4 regions of the Gordonia amicalis genome follow, and region 4 is predicted to be linked to each of the others. Evidence: predicted binding sites of a transcription regulator. Region 4 holds the regulator's gene; each other region holds the start of a gene.
What was found. Region 4 encodes LexA, which represses DNA repair genes until DNA is damaged. Its sites were predicted from a motif close to CGAACANNTGTTCG; they were not measured.

Region 1 (5,321 bases), 1.1 Mb from region 4:
TCCGCTGGGGATGCCGTTGCAGTACATGGTCTCCGGTATGGCGGTCGCCGCGACGCACAAGCATCCCGACGAGAGCATCGACGTCGCCTTCAATCCCGTCGGTCAGGTGGTCGGGCAGTTCCGCAAGGTCGAGAAGACGTCGGCGGTCATCGAGCGCTGGGTGACCGAGTACATCGAGGCGACCGGCAATCTGGACACGTTCGCCAACGCGACGACCTAGACCGGACGAGGGGCGGGCTCATCCGGCGGATGCTCGGACCAGGGCTCGCCTTTCGTTCCGGTCATCGCGGATACGCCGGACCTGGGTTCGCACATCGGCGACGACCTCCCGCGTCGACGACGCGGGTTGGCGGAGTGCGCCGAGGATGAGGCTGGGGAGAGCGGTCAGCGGGAGCATCGACGACGGCGCCTGGACGCGGTTGTAGATGTCGCTCAGGATCTGGGCGTACTCGGGGCGAGTCGCTCGCCGAGCAACCGGCCGTACCGACGACGCCGTTCGGATGAGGGCGTCATCGAGATGTGAACGCCGCAGACACATTCCGTAGTCGATATCGGACACCGGCGAATACCCGGTGCGCCAGCCGATCTCGTCGAGGACGGCCTCGGCGATCGGAAGACGTGGCGCGTCGGCCTCCTCGACGGCGGGCAACGGCCCCGAGAGCATGGATCACTCTGGTGTGGCTGACCGCGACCTCCATCGGCTCGGACGGCCTCTGGTCAACGAACAGTAGTCGCCGAACGCGCAGGTGCGTGGCGACTTCTGTTCGATTGCACATCAGAACGGCGGGGGATTGGCCTGGTTCCACCGCTGTTCGGCGCGCCGGGCCCGGCGGGACTCGGTGTCGCGCTGAGTGGCGTGCCGGACGCGCGCTGGATGATCGGGTGAGCGAATCGGCGCGAGACGGCCGAACAGATCACGGCCGTTGTAGGCGTTGCCGACGAACATGTGCCCGGTGGGCGTGGTGAACCAGGCGGTCAGGAACTCGTCCTGGTAGTCCTGCCAGCTGGTGAAGGTCTTGATCCGGTGGTGAAACCGGCAGAGTGGTTTCAGGTTGCGTTCGAGGGTGCGGCCACCGCGTCGGGGTTGCTGATGGTCGAACGGTCGGGTGTGGTCGAGGTCGATCTGCCAGACCGGCGCATTGCATCCGGGGAAGGTGCAGCACAGTTCGCCGGCCCGCACCAGCGCTTGCAGCTTCTTCGACGGGGCATAGCGCAGCGCCGATTCCGGGGTTGGTGCGGTGGTGGGGTGGAGGTAGGTGCGTCGGGCTTCGTTGAGCAGCGTGCGGGCGGTCTCGGCGTCGATGATGCCGTGGCCGTCGAGAAATGCCGGATCGTCGTCGATACCGAGGAGGGTGGTGAGGTTCACCACGACGTGATAGGTCGCGCGCGGGGCTGTGGTGTCGACGGTACGGGGACCGGCAGCGGGCGCTGCTTCGACGTCAGAAGCGGCGGCCGCCGGGGAGTCCTCGGGTTCGGTGGCCTCGTCGGCTCCTGCTGCGCCCGAGGAGCAGTCGTCACATGCGCAGGCAAGCGATGTTTCGCTGCGGGCGAGAGCGACGAGCGCGTCGGCGCGGCGTTGTGCGACGGTGCGAGGGTCGGCCGCATGGACACCCGCCGCCATCGCCGAGAGGCGGGCGTCGAAGACGGCGGCGTCGGCGATCGGTAGCGACCCCGACACACGGGATTGTCCGGGGTTGAACCGATCGGGTCCGACGGAGACCTTGCGGTCGTCGGTGGCGCGCTCGCGACGCCTGCGGACCGCGTCGGGTGCCCACTTGGCGACGATCGCGTCGACCATGGCGGTGAACCGGGTGGTCGACATCGGTGCGCGCGCGAAGATCGCCTCGGCGAGATGGGCGTCCACGGTCTGCATCTCGTCGGGGTCGGTGACCAGCTCGGTCCGCTTGCGCGCGACGAGGAATCGCCTCTTGTCGATGCGTCCACAGGCCAAGGCGTGACCGGTGAACGACAACCGGTAGCGCAGGGCGTCACCGGCGGCGATGAGTTCTCTGGCCTCGGCGGGGGTGATGGTGAGGGTGGCGCCGACTTCCGCGATGGCCTGCTCGAGTCCGTCCGGGCCGAACTCGGAGTACGGGTCCTCGCCGGCCGCCGCCCGGGCAGCGAGCTCGTCGAAGGCCTCGAGCGAGTCGAGCTGGCCGCTGTGCACCTCGGCGCGACGCGCGGCGTAATCCATCTCGCGTTCGTCGTGAATGAGGCTGGCAACGGTCATCATTCGATGGGCCGTCGATGCGGCGAGCCCGGCGCAATGATTCAAGACCTCGACCAGTTCGGTGGCCGAGAGTTCGGCATCGGGACGCAGGGTGGGCTCGACAGAGTGTTCTGTGATACCTGCCGAATCCGTGGATTCGATGCCAGCCCCTCGCGCCATGACACCACAATACTCGAACATTTGTTCGAGTCAAGGGCTTATCTTTGCAGCGGCGCTCGCCCGTCAGCTCTCACTCGCTGTTGCGGACGACGGAGACGATGAATCCAAATATCGCCGTTCCCGCCGCGAGGCCTCCGATGAACGTGACGGTTGCGCCCAACCAGTTTGCGGCTCCGCCTTCGCGGAAGACCGGCGAGAGTGCCACGACAAGTCCCATAAGGAGGAGCCACCAAGCAACTTGCTTCGATCGTGTGCCTCGCGCCCCGATCGCGCTGAATAGCCCGATGACAGCCAGGAGGGAGCCGATCCATATCACCTCTCCCATTTCAGGTCCGAAGGCACGAAGAAGACATCAGTGCTGAGCCTCCCCGTCGGTGGTGGCGTTGTTCTCCGCGTAGCGCGGGGCCATCATCTCCATTTGCTCGAACACTGTGGTGATCGCGGCCGGTTGCTTATCCGGCGGATACTTGTACTTCACGAGAAGCCGTTTGATCGACGACCGTAGCTTCGCTCGGACATCGTCACGCACCGTCCAATCGAACTTGGTGTCACGCTGCATGATCCGCACAAGGTCACGCGCGATCTGGGCGAGGATGTCGTCGCCTTGGAACTCGACGGCTGACTCGTTCGTCGCGACGGCGTCGTAGAATGCGAGTTCGTCGTCGTTCAACGGCGGCGAGAACTTCTGTCCACGGCTGCCTTCCGCAGCGACCTCTTTCGCCATGGCAATGAGTTCGGCGATCACCTCGGCAGAGGTGATCTGTTGGTTGGTGTACCGGTTCATGAGCTCGGTGATGCGCTCGGAGAACTCCCGCTGTCGCACGACGTTGTTGCGCGTGGCACGCGCCGATTCCTCCGTCAGCGTCGCACGCAGAGCCTCGATCGCGAGGTGCGGATTCGTCGCAGCTTTGGCTTTGGCCTCGAAGTCTGGTCCGAGATCGGCGAGGGACGGTTTGGGGAGTCCAGCGGCATCGTAGATGTCCACGATCTGGCCGGTTGCGGTCGAGGTCGCGACCAAGGAGGACAGGAGCCTCTTGATCTCCTCGGGAACGGGCCGGCCCTCGGCTTGCCGGTCCGCGGCGTCGAACTTGCCCATCCATACCCGGACCTCTTCGTAGAACTGCACGGTCGGTCGCAGTTCTTCCAGGGTGTCCTTGCCGCCGGCGAGCGCCCAGGCCTTGGCGAGATGTGCGGCGAGCGTTCGGAATCGCCCGCCCAGCGTTTCCTCGCCCTCCGGCACGCTGTTACCCGGAGTCGCCGGCGACCGGAGGTACTCGGTGAGACCGATCGCCGCGCGAATCCAACCTCGATCAGCCTCTTTCGCTTTCGTGCGCCAGTCGTACCCACTGCACAAATCGTCCAGCTGAGAGATCAGCTGCTGCGTCAGCGCCACCGCTTCGTCGATGTTGCGGCCGACCGGTTGGCTTGCCTGGTCTGTCTCGGTGTACTCGGCCAACGCCTGCTGCAGGTTGTCGACGAGCGGTGCATAGGCGACGAGGAGGCCCGACGGTTTGCCGCGGAAGGTTCTGTTGACACGCGCCAGGGTCTGCATCAAAAGGGCGCCCTTGAGCGGTCGGTCCAGGTACAGGGTGTGTAGAGGCGGCGCGTCGAAGCCGGTGAGCATCATGTCCTTGACGATGACGATCTGCAGCTCGTCGTCGGGGTCCTTGAGCCGCTTCTGGATGATCTTGTTCTGTGCGTCGCGCCGGACGTGTTTGGCGATGAGCCCCTGGTCTTTCGCGCTGCCGGAGTAGACGACCTTGATAACGCCCTTGTCGACGGCCTCGTCGTGCCAGTCGGGACGCAGCGCAACGATCTCCTCGTAGAGCCGGGCCGCGATGTCGCGGGTGGCCGCGACGATGAAGGCCTTTCCCGGTGTGGAGATGAAGGTCTCCAACGATTTCGAACGGCCCTCCCAGTGTTCGACGATGTCCTTCGCGAGGGCCTTGACGCGTTCCGGAGCGCCGTACACGGCGTTGATGACCGCCACGGACTTCTCGATCTGTGCGCGTTCGGCGTCGTCGAGACCTTTGGTCGCCTCGTCGGCTGCCCTGTCGAGATCGTCCTCGGTCACCTCATCGGCGAGGGTCACCTGGATGAGACGCGGCTCGAAATAGACCGGCACCGTGGCGCCGTCGTCGACGGCGCGAGTCAGGTCGTAGATGTCGATGTACGGGCCGAACACCTCGCGAGTGTTGCGTTCGGCAAACGAGATGGGCGTGCCGGTGAACGCGATGAGGGTGGCGTTGGGAACCGCGTCGGCAAGGTGGCGAGCGTAGCCGTCGAGGTCGTCGTAGTGACTACGGTGAGCCTCGTCGACGACGACAATGACGTTGCGGCGATCGGTGAGGAGGGGATGGTCGGCGCCGGCATCCCGTTCCGCCTGGGTGCGGCTGAACTTCTGCAGCGTGGTGAAGTAGATGCCGCCGGTGGTGCGGTTCGACAGTTCATCCCGCAGTTGCTCACGGGTGGTGACTTTCACCGGTGACTCGTCGAGAAGCTCGGAACGGTTGAATGTCTCGAAGAGTTGTCCGTCGAGTTCACGGCGATCCGTCACCACCACGATCGTGGGGTTCTTGAGCTTCGGCTGCCGCGCGACGAGATGGGCGTAAAGCTCCATCTCCATCGACTTACCCGAACCCTGTGTATGCCAGACGACGCCGGCCTTGCCGTTGCTCTCGGCGGCGGCGACGGTGTTGCCGACGGCTTTAGTGACCGCGAAATACTGATGGGGCTTGGCGATTCGTTTGACGTAACCGTCGGCACCCGCGTCGAAGGCGGTGAAGTTTCGCAGTATCTGGAGGAAGCGTTCGGGATTGAACACCCCGTCGATGAGGTACTCGAGTTCGAGTCCCAGCTGTGCGGGGTCGGTGGGATGGCCCATGCTGAGGGGCTTACCGTCGTCGTCGACGTTCCACGGGGCGTAGTGCTC
Region 2 (5,321 bases), 260 kb from region 4:
GATGGGTCTCGGCGATGCCGCCCTGATCAAGGACAACCACGTCGTCGCCGCCGGTTCGGTCGCGGCTGCGTTGGAAGCCGTTCGTGCGGCGGCTCCGGGTCTGCCCGTAGAGGTCGAGGTCGACTCGCTCGCCCAGCTCGACGAGGTCCTTCCCCTCGAACCGCAGCTGGTGCTTCTCGACAACTTCGAGCCGTGGGAAACCCAGATGGCCGTGCAGCGACGCAACACTCGTTCGCCGCATACCAAGCTGGAGAGCTCCGGCGGCCTGACCCTCGACGTCGCCGAGGACTATGCCCGTACCGGCGTCGACTACCTCGCCGTCGGTGCACTGACGCATTCGGTCACGGTGCTCGACCTCGGGCTGGACGTCCCCGCGCCGCAGGTCTGATCGACGGTCAGCCCGCGGCGTCGTAGGCCTCGCCGAGCCACCGGCGGACCTCCGCGTCCACGTCCGCCCTGGCACGCATCTCCAGATGATGCATCCACACGTGCGGTGACGGGTGCGCGACCTCCTTGAAACGAGCAGAGTCGACGCGGTGCCGAAGGGCGATCGACAACACCGCCGGCACATCGGATCGCACGTACATGCCGGGGCGCCACACGTAGGCGAAGCCGGTCCGGCGTCGGAAAGCTATCTGGCTCTTGGTGACTCGGACAGCGATGTCGTCTCCCAGATCACGGATGGCTTCCTCGACCGCGCCATGGATCGACAGGCCCTCCGGCGAGCCTGCGAAGAAGTCCTCGACGTCGTGCGGGGTGTCCGTGGTCATGCTTGCTCCAGAATCGCACGTGATCTTCGAAGGCGGTCCACCATTTCTTCCCGAGCGTGATTCTCAGGCGCGCGGGTATGCGGCGGCGAGCATTATCGAGGCGAGGGTGGCTTCGGCGTCGGAGGCGTTGCGTAGGTCGATGATCTGGCGCAGGTGCAGGCGCGGCTGATCGCCGGACGCCGTTGTGGGTCCGTGGATTTCGGTGCGCACCTGTTCAAGGTGCTCGGCGAACCGTCGGGGTAGGTCGGGTCGCCGGTTGATGCGTTCGGGATTCGGGGGTGCGCCGGGTTCGGCGTTGAGCCGCCAGACGCAGCGGCCCTCATCGGGTCCTTCCCGCACCATGCGGGTGGTGTATTGTCCGGGTTGATCGCCGACCATGCGGTTGTGTTTCGGGCATGCGGGGGCGAGGTCGGTGATGTCGGTGAGGCCACCGAGACCCCAATCCAGTTGCGCGTGGTGCATTTCCACGTGTGCGGCGGATAGGTCGCAGTCGGGTGTGGAGCAGGCCTCGCCGTCGGGACGGGCGAAGGACACCAGTCGCTGTTCGCGGGTGGCCAGGCGTTTGCCGCGCCCGAAGTACAGCGGGACGGCGGTGGCGTCTTTGAACACCGCCAGCCAGGATTGGGCGTCGGCGGCCATGTCGATTAGATCGGGGATGGGGATCAGGGTGCCGGTGGCGGTGGTGGCGAACCCGGCTTCGCGGATCAGATCGTTGAGGTCGGCTTTGACGATCACCTGTATCGGCAACCCGCGGTGACTCTTGCCGAGCAGGCCGTCCTCGAGCACAGCCTTCAGCAAGGCGTTGAACGCGTCGTGGTTGCGCTGCGCATCGCTGCGATCATCACGTGCGGCAGCGGCTTCGACCATCTCGGGGTCGGCATTCTCGATCGACCCGTGCGGTGATTCGGGGTCGTCGGGGTTGTTCATGCCGGGTTTGGCCCAGACCGCGAGCAGCATGGTGATCCGCGCGAGGAGTTCGGGGGTGAGGTCGGCGGACATCTTGGCGGTGCCGTCGGCGCGTTGCCGGTTGACCGACAGTTTGCGACGGCGTTTGCGGTCGGTGTCGTCGGCGAGTGTTCCGTCGGGGTCGAGGTGGGCCAACAGGCGGGCGCCGAGGGCGGTGATGTCGGCGGGGGTGTGGTCGACGGCGATTTCGGTCATCTGTCGTTCGGCGGCGAGCTTCACGTCGTGGTCGACGGCGTGCGGGATCTGGTCGAGCACGTCGAGTACCGCCCGGATGTGGGAGGTGTTGATCTTGCCGTCGGCCAATGCCTCTGCCAGAGCGGGGTGTTCGGGTTCGAGTGGTTCGCCGGTCGGGCTGAGGTGGGTGGCGGTTGCGTGGCGTTGTTTGGTGCGGCGCATGGGGTCGGCCACGCGCAGGCGGTGGGTCATGAACTGGGTGATGCTGCGGTGCCCGGTTTTGTGGGGCAGGTCGCGGTCGGCGATCTCGACGATCTGCCGGTCGCCGGCGAAAGTGAGTCGGGCGATGGCGCGTTCGGTGTCGGCGGCGACATCGACCAGTTCGGCATCCGAGCACTGCGTCAGGTCGACGGTCTGTAGTTCGGCGGTGATCCGATGGAGTTCACTCACCAGTTCCTTTGCGCGCGAGGGCGGGCCGTCGGCGACACCGGACTCGGAGATATCGGTCAAGACGGTCACCCCCGGAACTCGTTGATGCGAATGTGTGTTCGACTGTACGCGCAATCACGCTGCCGTGCAACGACTATCGCCGCCATTCCAGCCATCCCGCATTGTCGGTGGTGCGTGATATGGGCATCCCCATCCGGGTCGGAGGTGTCCGACCAGTGGCTCGAGAAAAATGACCCTTACGGTATACCGGTAGGGGGTATATAGTCGACGGCATGAGTGCAACGATGACCCATTCCGGGCGTGAAGCGAAGATGCACGAAGGTCACCAGCATGCTGGTGGCGAACACGGCGGTCACGCCGACCATGTCGGGCAGTTCCGCCGACTGTTCTGGATCATGCTGGTCCTCGCGGTACCGACGGTGGCGTTCAACGAGATGTTCGCCCATCTGATCGGCTACTCGTTACCGCATCACGGGTGGGTCATGTGGATCTCACCGGTGCTGGGCACGGTCATCTATCTCTGGGGCGGTCGCCCGTTCCTCATGGGCGCGGTAGGAGAGATACGTTCCCGCGCCCCGGGGATGATGCTGCTGATCGGGCTGGCCATCACCGTCGCGTTCGTGGCGTCGTGGGGTGCGAGTCTGGACCTGCTGTCCGCCGAGCTGAACTTCTGGTGGGAGTTGGCGCTCCTCGTCGTGATCATGCTGCTGGGGCATTGGGTCGAGATGCGTGCGCTGGCACAGACGACATCGGCTCTCGACTCGCTGGCCGCGTTGCTGCCCGACAAGGCAGAGAAGGTCGACGGCGCCGGAACGGTCGCCGTCGCCGTCGACGAGCTGGTGGTGGGCGATGTGGTGCTGGTCCGGCCGGGCGCTTCCATCCCGGCCGACGGTGAGATCCTCGACGGTGCCGCCGACATCGACGAGTCGATGATCACCGGTGAGTCGCGCCCGGTGCGACGATCGGTCGGGGAGCACGTGGTCGCCGGGACGGTAGCCACCGATTCGGCGGTTCGGGTGCAGGTCACCGCAATTGGTGACGACACGGCGCTGGCCGGGATCGAACGGCTCGTCGCTCTGGCCCAGGCCTCATCGTCGCGTGCCCAACGACTTGCCGATCGCGCCGCCGGGTGGCTTTTCTGGTTCGCCGTCGCGGCGGCGGCTGCCACCGCCGTGGTCTGGACCGCGGTCGGAATGCCGGACTCGGCGGTCGTACGTGTGATCACGGTGCTCGTCATCGCCTGTCCACACGCGCTGGGTCTTGCCATCCCCTTGGTGGTGTCGATCGCGACAGAGCGTGCCGCGCGTGGGGGAGTGCTGATCTCCGACCGGCTCGCCCTCGAGAGCATGCGGTCGGTCGACGCCGTTCTGTTCGACAAGACCGGGACCTTGACCCGCGGAACCCCGACGGTCCGCGACGTCGAACCCGCCGACGGCCGCACGGCCGACGAAGTCCTGGCGCTGGCCGCGTCGGCGGAGGCCGACAGTGAGCATCCGCTCGCTGTCGCGATCGTCAAGGCCGCACGAGATCGGGGATTGATCGTCTCGCCGGCACAGGATTTCGCTTCGTCACCGGCCGTGGGTGTCTCGGCACGAGTGGACGGAGTCGTCGTGGCGGTCGGCGGGCCGAGATTGCTCGACAGTTACGCGGCTGTGGAACTCCCGGTCGCCGGGACCTGGCGGAACGACGGGGCGATCATCCTGCACGTCGTCGCCGACGGTGAGGTTGTCGGCGCCCTCGCGCTGACCGACGAGGTGCGTCCGGAATCGCGGGACGCCGTCGACGGCCTGCGTCGGCGTGGGATCGAGGCGGTGATGGTCACCGGGGACGCCCGTGCCGTGGCCGACGACGTGGCTCGCCATCTGGGGATCGAGCGCGTCTACGCGGGTGTCCGGCCCGAGGACAAGGCCGAGAAGGTGGCCGAATTGCAGCGCGAGGGCAAGCGGGTCGCGATGGTCGGGGACGGGGTGAACGACGCTCCGGCACTTGCGCAGGCTGACGTGGGTATTGCCATCGGCGCGGGTACCGACGTCGCCATCGCCTCCGCGGGTGTGATCCTGGCGTCCTCGGACCCTCGGTCGGTGCTGTCGGTGATCGAACTGTCGCGGGCGAGCTACCGGAAGATGGTGCAGAACCTGTGGTGGGCAGCCGGGTACAACCTGATCTCGGTTCCGCTCGCCGCGGGCGTCCTCGCGCCGGTCGGATTCGTGCTGCCCATGGGCGTCGGCGCGATCCTGATGTCGGTGTCGACGGTCGTCGTCGCGCTCAACGCTCAATTGCTCCGCCGACTCGATCTGTCCCCAGGTGGGCAACCGTCCCGGTGAACTGCGACTGATGAACTGACCGAGCGCTTCCTCTGAGGGCCCGGACCCGCTGTCCACCGGCGGGATCCGGGCCCTTCGTCGTCGGCCGGGATGGCTCCGACCGCAGGTTCGCCATCCGAAATGACGAGATTACTCAAGTGATGTCACTCACATGGGGTCATTTGTCCAAGGTGTGCACCCGTTTAGTCGGTGATGAGACCCGTTGTGTGGCAGTGGGTTTCGATTTCATATATGACAGCGGGCGTTTCGGATGCCGAAACCGCAATTGTCGATTCCTGGAATCGTGCCGCAAGACGCGCAAATTGATATTTGCTGGCCGGTGACACGACGAGAAATAGGAGGTTGAAAATGTCTCGTCTTCGGGCACCCGCCCCGTTCCTACTCATCGATGCGAAGATTTGTGACATCTACTCATGAATTGCAGCTTCCCTACCCACGCCACACCTCACGCATGTGGCACATCAGCAAATGTGTCGCGGCGTCGTCGAGGCGGCACCATCAAACAATTGTCGTCGGCCTTGATCGGGGTGACCATGACCGCGAGCGTCGTGGTGACCGGATTCGGCGGCGTCGGCGCTGCGCTCGCGTCGCCGACCGTTCCCACTTTCAATCTGTTCATTCCCGGGACATGGGAAAC
Region 3 (5,321 bases), 2.6 Mb from region 4:
CTATTACGACACGATGCCGCGGGGTGAGCTGCTCAGCCGGGTCACCAACGACCTCGACAACCTCTCGCAGAGCCTGCAGCAGACCATCGCCCAGTTCGTGAACTCGGCGCTGACGGTGATCGCACTGCTGGTGATGATGATCTGGATCTCGCCGTTGCTCGCGCTGATCGCGGTGGCGACGGTCCCGCTGGCGGTCCTCGCCACCGCCGTCATCGCGAAGCGTTCCAAGCCGCACTTCTCCGCGCAGTGGGCATCGACCGGGGCACTGAACGCCCAGGTCGAGGAGGCCTTCACCGGTCACGAGCTGGTGACTGCATTCGGGCGTCAGCGCGAGATCGAGGCGACCTTCGACGAGCGCAACGAGAAGCTGTACGAGTCGAGTTGGCGCGCGCAGTTCATCTCCGGCGTCATCATGCCGACCATCATGTTCCTCGGGAACCTCAACTACGTGGCTGTCGCCGTCGTCGGTGGTCTGCGGGTGGCGTCGGGTTCCCTGAGCCTCGGCGAGGTGCAGGCATTCATCCAGTACTCGCGTCAGTTCACGCAGCCGCTGACCCAGATCGGGTCGATGATCAACCTGATGCAGAGCGGCGTGGCCTCGGCCGAACGGATCTTCGACATCCTCGACGCCGAGGAGCAGACCCCGGACGCGGCGAACCCGAAGTCCCCCGAGGTCGACAACGGTCTCATCGAGTTCGACGACGTCTCGTTCCGCTATGTCGAGGACAAGCCGCTCATCGAGAACCTCACCCTGACGGCCCGGCCCGGGCACATGGTGGCCATCGTCGGGCCGACCGGCGCGGGCAAGACCACGCTGGTCAACCTGATCATGCGGTTCTACGACGTCGACTCCGGAACCATCCGCGTCGACGGCGGGGACTCGGCCGAGATGACCCGCGACGACCTGCGTGAGCGGACCGGGATGGTCTTGCAGGACTCCTGGCTGTTCGGCGGGACCATCTACGACAACATCGCCTACGGCGACCCGGCTGCGTCCCGCGAGGAGGTGCTCGAGGCCGCGCGGATGAGCCACGTCGACCACTTCGTCCGCACCCTTCCCGACGGTTACGAGACCGTCCTCGACGACGAGGGGGGCGGCGTGAGCGCCGGTGAGCGGCAGCTCATCACGATCGCCCGGGCGTTCCTCGCCAAGCCCACGATCCTCATCCTCGACGAGGCGACCAGTTCCGTCGACACCCGCACCGAGCTGCTCATCCAGAAGGCGATGGCCAACCTGCGTACCGATCGCACGAGTTTCGTGATCGCACACCGACTCTCGACGGTGCGCGACGCCGACGTGATCGTGGTGATGGAGAACGGCCACATCGTCGAGCAGGGCAACCACGAGGAACTCCTCGCCGCCCGCGGTGCGTACTGCCGTCTCTACGAGAGCCAGTTCACCGGTGCGCTCGAGGCGGGCTGAGTCGACAGCCCCCGCCGGCTGAGCCGGTACCGAGCGCAGCGAGGCACCGCGTCGAAGCCCCGGCATCCACCCCGCCCCGCCGGCTGAGCCGGTACCGAGCGAAGCCCCCGGCATCCACCCCGCCGGCTGAGCCGGTACCGAGCGAAGCCCCCGGCATCCACCCCGCCGGCTGAGCCGGTACCGAGCGCAGCGAGGCACCGCGTCGAAGCCCCCGCCCACCGCCCTCTACCAGACCCCACCGACAAGTCACGCGACGAAGCCAAGTACCGAAAGTCGTTGCGAGGTAGTCGAACTGCGGGTACTGTCGAGTTATCGAACACACATTCGAGTCAATGTCTCCGGGGGGTGACCATGGCCGATCACGCACTGCACGATGGCACCACCACACCGCCACCGTCCAACCCCGCCGCGTTGATCGGTCAGATCCACACCCTCATCGATCAACTGCAGACGGCGAGCCTGGCACAGTGTCCGGATGCCGAGCTGGTCGATGTCGCCGCCGAGACCGAACGCGCGATCGCGCGACTGAGTTTCGCCGGTGACCGTCAGGTCGTCGAAGCCACCGAACGTGATCTGCCACGTAAGACCGGTCATCGCAGTGTCATCCAGTTCATGACCCACCGCTTGCGCATCGCCTACCCGGGCAAACGACTCAAACAAACTCGGGCCACTGCAACCTTTCCCGACCTCACCACCGGCGAACCCCTCGAACCCGCCCACCCCACCCTGGCCAAGGCCTTCGCCGACGGCCGCGTCGGGTCCGCGCACGTGCACGCGGTGATGGAGGTCCTCGACCAGATCCCCCACGCCACCCCACACGATATGCAGGTCGCCGCCGAACGCCAGATGGCCGAGATCGCTGTCGACCACACCCCCGCCGACATCACCGCGCTCGGCGCACGGCTTCTGGCGCAACTCGATCCCGACGGCATCCTGACCGACGATTCGGATCGCCAGCGACGCCGCCAACTGTGGGTCAACCGCCAACGCGCCGACGGCACCGCCCAACTCACCGCCACCCTCACCCCCGAACTCCTCGCGCGCATCAGCATGTTCCTCGCGGTGTGGGCCAAACCCGGCATGAACAACCCCACCGATCCCGATTCACCCCACGGCTCGATCGAGAACGCCGACCCCGACCAGGTGGCCGCCGCGGCCGAGCGCGATGACCGCAGCCCCGCGCAGTTGAACCACGATGCGTTCAACGCGCTGCTGACAGCGGTGTTCGAGGACGGCATGCTCGGCAAGAGTCACCGTGGGCTGCCTGTGCAGATGATCGTCAAGGCCGATCTGACCGATCTGATACGTGAAGCCGGGTTCGCCACCACCGCCACCGGCACCCTCATCCCCATCCCCGACCTGATCACGATGGCCGCCGACGCCCAACCCTGGCTGACGGTGTTCAAAGACGCCACCGCGATCCCGTTGTACTTCGGGCGCGGGAAACGTCTAGCCACCCGCGAACAACGCCTGGTCTCCTTCGCCCGCCCCGACGGTCACGTCTGCTCCACACCCGGCTGCGACCTGTCCGCGGCGTATGTGGAAATGCATCACGCCCAACTCGACTGGGGCCTGGGCGGGCTGACCGACATCGTCGACCTCGCCCCGGCGTGCCCGAAACACAACCGAATGGTCAGCGACAAGCCCGGTGACTACACCACCCGCATGGTCCGCGAAGGACCCGACGAAGGCCGCTGCACCTGGCAGCTGAATGCCGAACCCGGTGCTCCACCCAACCCCGAACGCATCAACCGGGCACCTGATATACCCGGACGATTCGCCGAACACCTACAACACGTGCGTACCGAGATCTACGGACCCGACGAGGCGTCCGGCGATCACCCACGCCTACACATGCGCGAAGTCATCGACCACCGACCCGAATCGCCCGACGACCGGGGTATGTCACTCGCCGACCTGTCACCCATTGAACTGCAATGCGCCGCACTCATCGGACTCACCAAGACCCGAAAGCCTTGAGCCCGAGGACATTCGCGATTGCTCAGGAACTGAACCGTCCCGGACCGAATGTCCGCCACGATGTCCCGCGACTTCCCGCTTTCATGCACACAGAACGGGAACCTCAGTCCCCACGACCCCGCTCGAGCGCACCGGCGATCTGGCGCTCGAGCCGTTCGGCCGCCGGCGGCGGGACGTCGATGAGTCCGTCGAGCTCGGCGCGCGCCTTCTTGTAGGCGGCCTGGCGTTCCGCAGCGGTGGCACCCGAGTCGGAGGCGACGCTGATGAGCTTGCGGGCGCGGTCGAGGGCTTCCCGTTCGATCGGCGAGAAACCGGCCTGCTTGCGGCGGCGTGCCTCGCGTTCGGCGGCGTCGAAGGCCGCGGCGTAGTCGCCGACCGCCTCCCGGTAGTCGGCGAAGTCGGCCGGTGCGATCGTCGACTCGGTGTCACCGGGACGTGGAGCGTCCGGACGCAGGTCGTCCGCGTGGACTCGCGCACGATGAAAGGCGAGGGTGAGCGGTTCCCGCATGTCGGTCATCAGGGGGTACTCGATCAGCGTGGCCAGGTCGACTTCGTAGGCGAACCACTTCTCGTTGAGCGCATCGTGCTGTTTCAGCGTCTTGCGCAGCTGCTCGGCGGACGTCGTGGTCAGCTTCAGCTGCTCGGTCTGTGCGGCCGCTTTGATCCGGGCGAGCTCGATCTTGTCCTTGCGCCGCTTCTCGTTGTACTTGGCGATCGACCCGGCCCAGCCACCGACGACTCCACCGATGGGAAAGATCAGCCACCAGTTGTTGCTCGCGAACTCGAGAATGCCGGTCACAGCCCAACTGTACCGAGACCGACCGTCCGCGATTAGGGTGAACGCATGGCCGATCCGGGCGCGCCTCAGCTCGTTCTCGACACCGTCGATGACTGGCGAGAGTGGTTGCGCGACAACCATCGGACCTCGTCAGGTGTATGGCTGGTGTTTTGGCGCAAGGGTTCCGGACGCGAGCCGCTCGACTACGACGAGACGGTCCGGGAAGCGCTCTGCTGGGGCTGGATCGACGGCCACAGCCGCGTCTTCGACGAGGCCCGGCGCGGCTTGTGGTTCACCCGGCGCGGCCGCAACAGCCCGTGGGCGGCGTCGAACAAGGCGCGGATCGCCGACCTCGTCGAGTCCGGACGCATGCAACCGGCCGGCCAGGCGGTCGTCGACGACGCGAAGGCACGTGGCCTGTGGTCCATCTTCGACGACGCCGAGGCCGGGATCGAGTCCCCTGAACTCGCCGCCGCCCTCGACGCCGACCCGGTGGCGCGCGCCAACTGGAATGCCTTCCCGCTCAGCGCCCGCAAGCAGGGTCTCGGCCAGATCGCACTGGCGAAGAGGCCGGAGACCAAGTCCAGACGGATCGCGACCATCGTCGAGCAGGCCGCCCGGAACATCCGCCCCTGACGGCTGTTGAGCCCGTACCACTGCCGGTTGAGCCCCTACCACTGCCGGTTGAGCCCCTACCACTGCTGGTTGAGCCCCTACCACTGCTGGTTGAGCCCCGTCGAAACCTCGACTACAGATCCGGGATCGGCAGGTCCAGGTTGGGTGCGATGATCCCGCCGTCGACCTCGAGGATCTTGCCGGTCACGTAGGCACCCGCCGGTGAGGCGAGGTAGAGCGCGGCGGCGGCGATGTCCTCGGGTTCGCCGAGCCGGTGCATCGGGGTGGCGTTCTCGACGGCGGTACGCATCTCGTCGTTGCCGGCGACGATCTCCAGGGACGACGTGAGGATCGCGCCGGGCGCGATACCGTTCACCCGGATCTTCGGGTTGAGGTCCATCGCGGCGATCCTCGTGTAATGCGCGAGAGCAGCTTTCGCGGTGCCGTAGGCCGCGTACGCACGGCCCGGCACCCGGCCGACGGCCGAGGTGATGTTGATGATCGAGCCGTGACCCGTCGTCGCGA
Region 4 (5,321 bases):
CATCGGCACTCTCGCCGCGCAGCGGACCGTCGACATCGCCGGTCAGCGCCTCACCCGGTACCCGACCGTCGACGCGATCACCGACGACGCCGGACGTACACGCGGGGTCGTCGTGATCGACGCGGTGTCGGAGCAGGCCCGAGATCGCCTGGCGGAGAGGGGGATCGTCGCACTCCTCGACCTGGCGATCCCGCCACTGCACCGGCGCGTGGCGAGTTCGCTCGGGGCCGCCGGCCGGCTCGCGTTGAGCCAGAGTCCCTATGCGGATCTCGATACACTGCTGGCCGACTGCACACGCCGGGCTATCCGCGACGTCGTCGCCGGCCTCGACGCCGGGGCCGTGTCCGCCGTGCGTTCACCCGAGGCGTTCCGCACCCTGACCGAGAAGATCCGTCCACGGATCACCGAGTCGGCTCCGGAGTATTTCTCCCTCGCGGTGGAATCGCTCGGCTCGGTGGCGCCGGTACGCGCCGCGATCGACCGTCATGCGGGTTCGCTCGCCGCCGACGACGTCGCCGAACAACTCGACAACCTCGTCTTCGACGGATTCGTGGCCGCCACTCCGCGACGTCATCTGGAGAACGTGCCGCGCTACCTCGCGGCCGCCGAGGCACGGTTGACGGCACTGCCGGCTTCCGCCGCGCGCGATCAGGCCGGAGTCGCCGTGATCGACCGCGTGACCGAACGCTGGGCGCAGCGGCTGGCCCAGGTACCCGAACACCGGAAAGCGCACGTCAACGACGAGGCGCAGTGGCTCGTCGAGGAGCTGCGGGTCGGATTGTTCGCCGAACGGCTGGGCACCGCGTTCCCGGTGTCGGAGAAGCGGGTCCTACGAACTCTTGACCGACTCGGCTGAGGCGGCACGGAGGTCATCGATCTCGCGCTGGAAGTCCTCGAGGGAGTCGAAGGACCGGTAGACCGACGCGAAACGCAGGTAGGCGACCTCGTCGAGGTCCCGCAGCGGCTTCAGGATCGCGAGTCCCACCTCGTTGCTGGGGATCTCGGCCGAACCACTGGCGCGGACGGTGTCCTCGACCTGCTGGGCGAGCTGGGCGAGAGCGTCCTCGGCGACGTGCCGCCCCTGGCATGCGCGCCGGACACCTCGCATCACCTTCTCGCGACTGAACGGTTCGGTGACGCCGTTGCGTTTCACCACCGAGAGGACCGCACTCTCCACGGTCGAGAAGCGTCGCCCACACTCCACGCAGGAGCGGCGGCGCCGGATGGCCTGCCCCTCATCAGCGACACGCGAGTCGATGACCTTGGTGTCGTCGTTCTTGCAGAAGGGGCAGCGCATCGTATCCTCACGCAGGTCACGGGACGCTCTGATGCAGCCGCGCCGCATGCCGGGCCGGTGCTCGGCTGGTCCCTGTGTCATCGAGGATACCGCCCGGCCTCAGTGGTACCGGGGGGTGAGGAGCGGCTGGCCGACGCGCAGCCCGCTCGACGCGAGGTCATTCAGCTGGATGATCTCGTCGACGACGGCCTCACGCGGCATCTCGGGGGCGACCCGCGAGGCGATCGTGCTCAGCGAGTCACCCGACCGAACGTGCACGACCTCGGTGCCGACCGCGGCAGGCGTGACCGACGCGGCGTAGTTCTGGCCGACGACCGCGATGACCCACACGGCCAGGGCGAGCGCGACGCCGGCGAGGACAGCGGTCGCCGTGCGGCGACGCCGGCGGATGACGGCCGCGGGAACCGTTTCGGCGGGAGGCGACGCCGGGACCACCGGTCCACGACCACGCATACCCACCGGCGACGCGCACTGGGTGGAGGCGACGCGGCGGACCCGGACCACCGATTCCGGCACCGGACGGTTGTCGACGGGCCGCCGGGCGTCTCCCCGACGTGTCGGGCGCGGACGCTCCAGGACGTCGCCGCGGACGGGACCGCCGTGCCGGGCGGGGTCGAGGTGGACGGGGTCGAGGTGGACGGGGTCGATGAGAGTGGCGGTGCGCATGGTGCCCTCCGTGTATCCGGTCGAACGGTGTTCGTGAGTGGGACCGCGTCGTCCCGATCGAACTGTTCGAATGTCGATCATCTGTTCGATGAACTGATGTTCGATTTGTAGCACGGCACTCCGACAATTGTCTCGCGACACGTCGAACAAATGTTTGATTCGGTCGGCGTTCTCGGCTAGGCTCGTCGACAGACAAGCGATCTACCAGCACGTTCGGAATCGAGAGGAACCCGATCATGAGCGATGACGGCGGTAAGCGCACCGGAGCGCGGGGCGCCGACGAGCCCGTCACCCCGGCGGACATGGCGGCGGCCGAGGCGTCGCTGACGCCGCGGCAGCGCGGAGTTCTCGAGGTGATCCGCAAATCCGTGCGAGAACGCGGTTACCCGCCGAGTATCCGCGAGATCGGTGACGAGGTGGGTCTCACCTCGACCTCCTCGGTCGCCCATCAGCTGCGGACCCTCGAACGCAAGGGCCTTCTCAAACGTGATGCCAACCGTCCGCGGGCGGTGAACATCGCGCCGAGCGAACCCCCGACGCCGACGTCGCCGACCGGCGGAGCACTACCCGAGCCCACTTTCGTACCGGTGCTCGGCCGGATCGCCGCAGGCGGGCCGATCCTCGCCGAGGAAGCCGTCGAGGACGTGTTCCCACTCCCCCGGGAGCTCGTCGGCGAGGGATCGCTGTTCCTGCTGAAGGTCGTCGGCGAGTCGATGATCGACGCCGCGATCTGCGACGGGGACTGGGTCGTCGTCCGCCAGCAGAACGTGGCCGACAACGGCGACATCGTGGCCGCGATGATCGACGGCGAGGCCACGGTCAAGACCTTCAAACGCCAGAAGGGTCATGTCTGGCTGATGCCGCACAACGAGTTGTTCGACCCGATCCCGGGCGACGAGGCCGTCATCCTCGGCAAGGTCGTCACCGTGATGCGGCGAGTCTGACCTCGTCGCTGTCAGTGTCGGCGCCACTGTCGAGTACCGCGGCGGCCGCCGCGCGAGCCGTAGCCGGATCGGTGGCGGCCAGCGCGGCGGCCGCCGCGTTTTCGCAGGTTGCCAGGGTGACCGCGCCGAGTTGGGCGCCGACCGCGGGCGCCGCGACGGGAGCGCTCGACAACGAGGTGACCCCGAGTCCGACCAGCACGCAGGCGAGATGCGGATCGGCCGCGGCCTCTCCGCAGACGCCCACCGGTTTCCCCTGATCACGTCCGGCCCGGGCGACCGTTGCGACGAGATGCAGCACGGCCGGCTGCCACGGATCGGTCAGCGATGCGAGCTCGGCGGACATTCGGTCAGCGGCCATCGTGTACTGCGTGAGGTCATTGGTGCCGATCGAGACGAAGTCCACCTCGGCCAGGATCGCCGGGGCCAGGATCGCCGCGGCGGGGACCTCGATCATCACACCGGCGACGAGTCCACGCTCGCGCACCTGCGCGGCGAATGCCGCAGCCTCGGCGGGTGAGGCGATCATCGGGGCCATGACCCACGGCTGCGCGTCGGCCTCCTGCGCCGCCCGGGCGATCGCGTCGAGCTGGCGCGCGCGGATCTCGGGGTGCGCCAAGGCGATTCGGTCGCCGCGCACACCGAGTGCCGGGTTGGCCTCGTCGGGATGGGTCACGAAGCGCAGCGGCTTGTCCGAGCCGGCGTCGAGGGTGCGGATGACCACCTTGCGGCCATCGAAAGCGTCCAGCACCTCGCGATAGATGCACGCCTGCTCGTCGACCGACGGCTCGTCGGCGCGCTCGAGGAAGGCCAGTTCGGTACGGAACAGTCCGACACCCTCCACCGGGTGATCGGTGGCCGCGCGGGCCGACGACCCGTCGGCGACGTGGGCCAGGATCGCCACCTCCACCCCGTCGCCGGTGCGGCCCGGACCCGACCACCCGGCGATGCGAGCGGCGTGACGCCGATACTCCTCGACTCGGGCTCGCGCGGCGGTGTCGTCGGGGTCGACGGCGATCTCACCCGTGGTGCCGTCGACGAGGATCGCCGTACCCGCATCGATCCCGACGAGTCCGGACACCGCGACGACGCACGGGATGCCGAGCTGGCGGGCGATGATCGCGGTGTGACTGGTGGGCCCACCCAGTCGCGTCACGAGGGCAATCGTGGTGGTGGGGTCGAGGCCGGCGGTGTCGGCGGGTGCGAGGTCGTCGGCCAGCAGGATCGAGGGCACCTCCGGCGTGGGCACCCCGGGTTCGGGCAGTCCCAGGAGTTCGGCGAGCACGCGGTCGCGGACGTCGTTGAGGTCGGTGACCCGCTCGGCCATCAGGCCGCCCAGCTTGGTGAACACCGCGGCGAACTGTTCGGTGGCGGCAACGGCGGCCGACGGTGCCGACGCACCCCTGGCGATCAGGGCCGACGCCGCACCGATCCAGCCGCGGTCTTCCGCGAGTCCGGCGGTGGCGGCGAGTACTTCCGCGGCGACGCCGGTGTTCTGCGACGCGCGCTCACGGAGTCGCGCGGCGACGACGCCTGCCGCCGCGGTGAATCGTGCGACCTCCTCCGGGCGCTGGTCCTCGGAGATCTCGACACCGGCGCCGAGCGCCTCCGCACTGTGGTCGGGACGGCGTCCCGGCGACAGTGCGGGTCCATGAGCCACACCACCGACGACCGGCGTCCCCGTCAGAATCTGCGTCATGTGACCACGGTTACAAATTTGGCTTGACTTGTCAACATAAACAGGCGTAAACACAGTTACTACAACATTGAAAGCCACATATTCCCACATTCACGGGGTGGCCGAGTGTGCAGGAACGATCAGAACGGAGCCGGTGTGTACGCCGAGGAGAGACAGCAGGCCATCGCCGAGGAGGTGCGCGTCGCAGGGCGCGCCTCGGTCGCCGAGCTCGCCGCGAAGTTCGACGTGACCAGCGAGACGGTTCGGCGCGACCTGGCCGTTCTCGAGCGCGGCGGGCACCTGCAGCGCGTGCACGGCGGTGCCGTCCGCCCCGAGGTGATGCGGGTGATCGGTGAACTCGGCATCGCCGAACGGGAGACCGAACAGATCGAGGAGAAGGCCGCCATCGGCCGCGCCGCCCTCCGTTTCCTGCCGCCCGACGGCGGATCGGTGCTCTTCGACGCCGGCACCACCACGTTCCGCGCGGCGGAGGCCATGCCGCGGGACCGCGATCTGACGCTGATCACCAACAGCCTGCCGATCGCCGGGTTGCTCGCCGGCCGCCACGCGGACGGTCTGCACGCCCTGGGCGGTCGCGTCCGCGGACTCACCCAGGCCACGGTCGGCGCCGAGACGGTCGCCGCACTGGGACGGCTTCGCGTGACGACCGCATTCATCGGCACCAACGGCCTCAGCGAGGCGCACGGCCTGTCCACCCCCGACCCCGACGAGTCGGCGG

Region 1: IHQ52_RS11840 (HNH endonuclease signature motif containing protein) is a predicted target of LexA. The motif match lies at 2,404-2,417, and genes of this name have one in related genera.
Region 2: IHQ52_RS18095 (DUF222 domain-containing protein) is a predicted target of LexA. The motif match lies at 2,448-2,461, and genes of this name have one in related genera.
Region 3: IHQ52_RS05185 (HNH endonuclease signature motif containing protein) is a predicted target of LexA. The motif match lies at 1,737-1,750, and genes of this name have one in related genera.

The regions. Positions count from the first base shown of each region.
Region 1 is NZ_CP091855.1:2,554,698-2,560,018, forward strand. Features, by position in the region: gene IHQ52_RS11830 (nitronate monooxygenase) at 1-220, shown strand, start outside; gene IHQ52_RS11835 (hypothetical protein) at 239-664, opposite strand; gene IHQ52_RS11840 (HNH endonuclease signature motif containing protein) at 776-2,389, opposite strand; gene IHQ52_RS11845 (type I restriction endonuclease subunit R) at 2,742-5,321, opposite strand, start outside.
Region 2 is NZ_CP091855.1:3,942,955-3,948,275, reverse strand. Features, by position in the region: gene nadC (carboxylating nicotinate-nucleotide diphosphorylase) at 1-388, shown strand, start outside; gene IHQ52_RS18100 (DUF5655 domain-containing protein) at 396-770, opposite strand; gene IHQ52_RS18095 (DUF222 domain-containing protein) at 834-2,420, opposite strand; gene IHQ52_RS18090 (heavy metal translocating P-type ATPase) at 2,645-4,684, shown strand; gene IHQ52_RS18085 (cutinase family protein) at 5,218-5,321, shown strand, end outside.
Region 3 is NZ_CP091855.1:1,128,175-1,133,495, reverse strand. Features, by position in the region: gene IHQ52_RS05190 (ABC transporter ATP-binding protein) at 1-1,423, shown strand, start outside; gene IHQ52_RS05185 (HNH endonuclease signature motif containing protein) at 1,775-3,403, shown strand; gene IHQ52_RS05180 (hypothetical protein) at 3,507-4,202, opposite strand; gene IHQ52_RS05175 (YdeI/OmpD-associated family protein) at 4,248-4,817, shown strand; gene IHQ52_RS05170 (SDR family oxidoreductase) at 4,930-5,321, opposite strand, start outside.
Region 4 is NZ_CP091855.1:3,685,911-3,691,231, forward strand. Features, by position in the region: gene hrpA (ATP-dependent RNA helicase HrpA) at 1-856, shown strand, start outside; gene nrdR (transcriptional regulator NrdR) at 830-1,297, opposite strand; gene IHQ52_RS16830 (LysM peptidoglycan-binding domain-containing protein) at 1,397-1,963, opposite strand; gene lexA (transcriptional repressor LexA) at 2,200-2,907, shown strand; gene IHQ52_RS16840 (phosphoenolpyruvate--protein phosphotransferase) at 2,885-4,603, opposite strand; gene IHQ52_RS16845 (DeoR/GlpR family DNA-binding transcription regulator) at 4,739-5,321, shown strand, end outside.